2 regions of the Rhizobium sp. SRDI969 genome follow, and region 2 is predicted to be linked to the other one. Evidence: riboswitches for the same ligand, from Rfam matches in the RefSeq annotation. Region 2 holds a riboswitch; the other holds the start of a gene.
What was found. Region 2 has a riboswitch for S-adenosylmethionine ahead of metA (homoserine O-acetyltransferase MetA). Riboswitches for the same ligand answer to the same signal wherever they lie in the genome.
Positions count from the first base shown of each region.

Region 1: another riboswitch for S-adenosylmethionine. It lies ahead of N2A41_RS00915 (O-succinylhomoserine sulfhydrylase); the one in region 2 lies ahead of metA (homoserine O-acetyltransferase MetA).

Region 1 covers NZ_CP104035.1:181,380-183,773, reverse strand. Annotated here, with positions in the region: gene N2A41_RS00920 (2'-deoxycytidine 5'-triphosphate deaminase) at 1-877, opposite strand, end outside; SAM riboswitch at 951-1,029, shown strand; gene N2A41_RS00915 (O-succinylhomoserine sulfhydrylase) at 1,072-2,256, shown strand.
Region 2 covers NZ_CP104035.1:4,363,693-4,366,086, reverse strand. Annotated here, with positions in the region: gene N2A41_RS21610 (ABC transporter ATP-binding protein/permease) at 1-1,279, opposite strand, end outside; SAM riboswitch at 1,394-1,471, shown strand; gene metA (homoserine O-acetyltransferase MetA) at 1,519-2,394, shown strand, end outside.

The DNA.
Region 1 (2,394 bases), 720 kb from region 2:
CGAAGAAGCCGGCATAATGGACGCGGAATTCGCCGACCAGCGGATCGAACGGAGTCATCTCGGCGGCATAATCCGGCGGCACGTGCACGGCCTCGCGCGAGACGAGGATATAGAACTCGTCGGGATCGAGGATCAGCTCGTTGCGGCCGCGGCTGTGGAGCGGTTCCCAGAAATCGAAGAGGTCGTGCTCGGCCTTCTTGTCGACATCGACGACGGCGGTGTGATGTTTGCCGCGATAGCCGATCAGGCCGTCCTTGTCCCCGGCGAGGTCGATCGACAGGGCGATGCCGCCGCCTGATACGTTGGGCAGCTTGCTGGCCACCAGCGTCTCGCTTTCATGCAGCTTCAACAGTTCGGGCTCGCCGAGCAGGGCCTGACCGACGCGGAAACGGATCTGCGACAGGCGCGAGCCGCGGCGCACGACGATCGGGAAGGTGCGCGGGCTGATTTCGAGATAGAGCGGGCCGGAATAGCCTGCCGGGATCTTGTCGAATTCCTGGGCGTAATCGGTGATGACGCGGGTGAAGATATCGAGGCGCCCGGTCGAGCTCTTCGGATTGGCCGAGGCCGACATGTCGGCCGGCAGGGCCAGGCTCTCCATCAGCGGCACGATATAGACGCAGCCGGTTTCGAGCACCGCCCCCTCGGAGAGGTCGATCACATGCAGGCTCAGCCGGTCGAGCTTGTCGGCAACCAGGTGCGAGGGGCCGGGCATGAAGCTGGCGCGCACGCGAAAAGCCTTGGCGCCCAAGCGCAGGTCGAGGCTTGCCGGCTGGATCTGGTCGCGGTCCAGCTCCCGTTCGGAGATCAGACGCCCCGTTTCGAACAGCGCGGAGATCGCGCGATCCGCCAGAATTCCCGTTTCGCGAGCCATCATGCCTCATCCATCATTTGCCGCCGACAAAACCAAACTCGGGGAATTGACGCAAGCAGCTAACAGCAGTATTGCAGAATTATCCCGTGGTGATTTGGCCGGTCGGCTTGCAGCCACGTTAAACAAGTGGCTAAAAAGACCGGGTTGAAACCGGTCTGCTTTTGCGACCGGTTTTTTTGTTATGTGAAGGTGATGGCATGAGCAAGACCTGGCGCCCGGCAACCCAACTCGTCCACGGTGGCACGCTGCGTTCGCAATATGGCGAGACGTCCGAGGCAATCTATCTCACCCAAGGCTTCGTTTACGAGACATCGGAGGCGGCCGAAGCCCGCTTCAAAGGCGAGACGGAGGGCTTCATCTACGCCCGCTACGGCAGCCCGACCAACGACATGTTCGAAAAGCGCATGTGCATGCTCGAAGGCGCCGAAGACGCCCGCGCCACCGCTTCCGGCATGGCCGCCGTCACCGCGGCAATCCTCTGCCAGCTGAAATCAGGCGATCATATCGTCGCCGCCCGCGCCCTCTTCGGTTCGTGCCGCTGGGTCGTCGAGACGTTGGCGCCGAAATACGGCATCGACTGCACGCTGATCGACGGCCGGGATCTGGCGAACTGGGAAAAGGCGATCACGCCAAAGACCAAGGTGTTCTTCCTGGAAAGCCCGACCAACCCGACGCTCGAAGTGATCGATATCGCAGGCGTCGCCAAGCTCGCCAACCAGATCGGCGCCAAGGTCGTCGTCGACAACGTCTTTGCGACGCCGCTCTTCCAGAAGCCGCTGGAACTCGGCGCCCATATCGTCGTCTATTCCGCCACCAAGCATATTGACGGCCAGGGCCGCTGCCTCGGCGGCGTCGTGCTTTCCGACAAGGAATGGATCGACGAGAACCTACACGACTATTTCCGCCATACCGGCCCGGCGATGTCGCCTTTCAATGCCTGGACGCTGTTGAAGGGCATCGAGACGCTGCCGCTGCGCGTGCGCCAGCAGACCGAGAATGCGGCGAAGATCGCCGATTTCCTGGCCGAGCAAGGCAAGGTCGCCAAGGTGATCTATCCCGGCCGCAAGGACCATCCGCAGGCCGATATCATCGCCAAGCAGATGACCGGCGGCTCGACGCTGGTCGCCTTCGAGCTGAAGGGCGGCAAGGATGCGGCCTTTGCGCTGCAGAATGCGCTCGAGATCGTCAAGATTTCCAACAATCTCGGCGACAGCAAGAGCCTGATCACCCATCCGGCGACGACGACGCACAAGAACCTGACGGAAGAGGCGCGCGCCGAACTCGGTATCTCGCCTGGAACGGTCCGCCTTTCGGCCGGTATCGAGGATACCGACGACTTGATCGAGGATTTCGCGCGGGCGCTTGCCAAGGTCTCGGCCTGATCGGCAGTCATAACGGCCGGATATCACGCGGGGTCCGGCCGGTCCTCACCAAGGTGAGGCCAGATCTCACCAAGGTGAGACCGGGGGGAACAAGTTCGTCCGCCGCGGCGTTCCGAAGCGGAATTAACACTGGCGATT
Region 2 (2,394 bases):
CGACATCGGTTTCAAGCAGGCGGAAACCGCCGCATTCATCGATGTCTTCGCCGATCTTCGCGACGATCACCACATCCTTCAGCGTCAGCGTGCCGGGCGCGGCATTTTCATAGGCAATGCTGTTCTTCAGGTTGAAGTCCTCTTCCATCTCGACCAGCGCCTGGCGGAAATCGGTGACGCGCATCAGCGTGGCACGCCATTCGGCGATCGGGCCGAAATTGGCAACGTACCAGCGCAGCGCCGTGTTGACCTGATTGAAGGCGCCGACGGACATCATCAGCTGGCCGAGGGTGAGGCCGCCGGAGAAATAGGCGGGGGCGGCAACGATGATCGGGATGACGATCACCAGCCAGCCGTAGCCGGCCGAAACCCAGGTAAGATTGGTATTGGCCATGGCGAGCCGCTTGACGACCCTCAGCACCGAGCTGATATCGGTGTTGATGCGCCGGCGCTCGTTTTCCTCGCCGCGGGCAACGGTGATTGCCGGCATGTTTTCGTTGGCGTGCATCAGCGTGAAGCGAAGCTCGGCCTCTTTCGAAAAACGATCGGCATTGAGCTTCACCAGCTTGCGGCCGACGACCTGGCTGAGCACCGAGGCGGAAGCGGCATAGAAAATCGCCGCCCAGACCATGTAGCCCGGAATGGAGAAGCTGTGGCCGCTGATGCGGAAGATGAAGCCGCTCGAAAGCTCCCAGAGCACGCCGATGAAGCTCACCAGGAGAATGGTCGACTGCAGCAGGCCGAGAACCAGCCCTGTCGTGCTTTCGGCGAGGTTGCGGGAATCCTCATGCAGACGCTGGTCCGGATTGACGCCGATCAGGCCGCTGGAAGCGAGCCGCAGCGCCCGCTTGCGCTTCAGCCACTGGTCGACGAGATCGCGCGACAAGCCTTCGCGCATATAGAGCGCCGTCATCTGGTTCAGCCAGGCCTGCAGCACGTTGAGCAGCAGCAGTGTGCCGGCGATCATCGCGAAGATTTCGAGCTGGTGGAAGAATTCGCCGAGGTCGCGGCGCTCCAGCGAATCATAGAAGGGAGCATTCCACTCGTTCAAAATCACCTGGCCATAGGATGTCGCCAGTATGACGAGGATCAGCACCGTCGCCAGAAACAGCACCTTGCCACGCACTTCCGAATTCCAGAATGCTGAGAACATGACGCCGAGGCGATATGTCAGGCTGAGATCATACCCTACCCTATCCTGCCTTCGGATGCCCGGCCCCCTCTCGATTTTATCTGCCATTACGCTTTTCCACACCGCCCATGCTCCCATTAATAACATGGTGGCGTTACCGGTCTATCAACAGATTCTATCAGTCATTAAAGTGTGATGATGCTTGCATGAGTCTCTCCTGCATGCATTCGCCAGTTGATTCGCAATTCGACTGGGTCTAATTAAGGCCTCCGTGGTGATTTGGCCGGCCGGCTTGCAGCCACGTTAAAAAAGTCGCTAAAGGGCCGCGTGCGGACCGGTAGCGATTTTTGTCGCCGCCGGTTTTTGTTTTTGATCGAGTGACCGCAATGCCTATCAAGATCCCCGATACGCTGCCCGCCTTCGAAACCCTGGTTCAGGAGGGCGTGCGGGTGATGACCGAGACGTTGGCGATCCGTCAGGATATTCGGCCGTTGCAGATCGGACTGCTCAACCTCATGCCGAACAAGATCAAGACCGAGCTGCAGATGGCCCGCCTGGTCGGCGCCTCGCCGCTGCAGGTGGAGCTGTCGCTCATCCGCATCGGCGGCCACAAGGCGAAGAATACGTCCGAGGACCATCTGCTTGCCTTCTACCAGACCTGGGAGGAGGTAAAGCACCGCAAGTTCGACGGCTTCATCATCACCGGGGCGCCGATCGAGCTTTTGCCGTATGAGGACGTCACCTATTGGGCGGAGATGCAGGAGATTCTCGACTGGACGGAAACGAATGTCCATTCGACGATGAACGTCTGCTGGGGCGCGATGGCGGCGATCTATCATTTTCACGGCGTTCCGAAATACGAGCTGAAAGAGAAGGCCTTCGGCGTCTACCGCCATCGGAACCTGAAACCTTCCTCGATCTATCTCAACGGCTTTTCCGACAATTTCGAAGTGCCGGTGTCGCGCTGGACCGAAGTGCGCCGCGCCGATATCGAAAAATCCGAAAGTCTGGAGATCCTGATGGAATCAGCCGAGATGGGCGTGTGCCTCGTGCACGAGAAGCGGGGCCGGCGGCTCTACATGTTCAACCATGTCGAATATGATTCCACCTCGCTTTCCGACGAATATTTCCGCGACGTCAACGCCGGCGTGCCGATCAAGATGCCACACAATTACTTCCCCCATAACGATCCGGCGCTTGCGCCGCAGAACCGCTGGCGCAGCCATGCGCATCTCCTGTTCGGCAACTGGATCAACGAAATC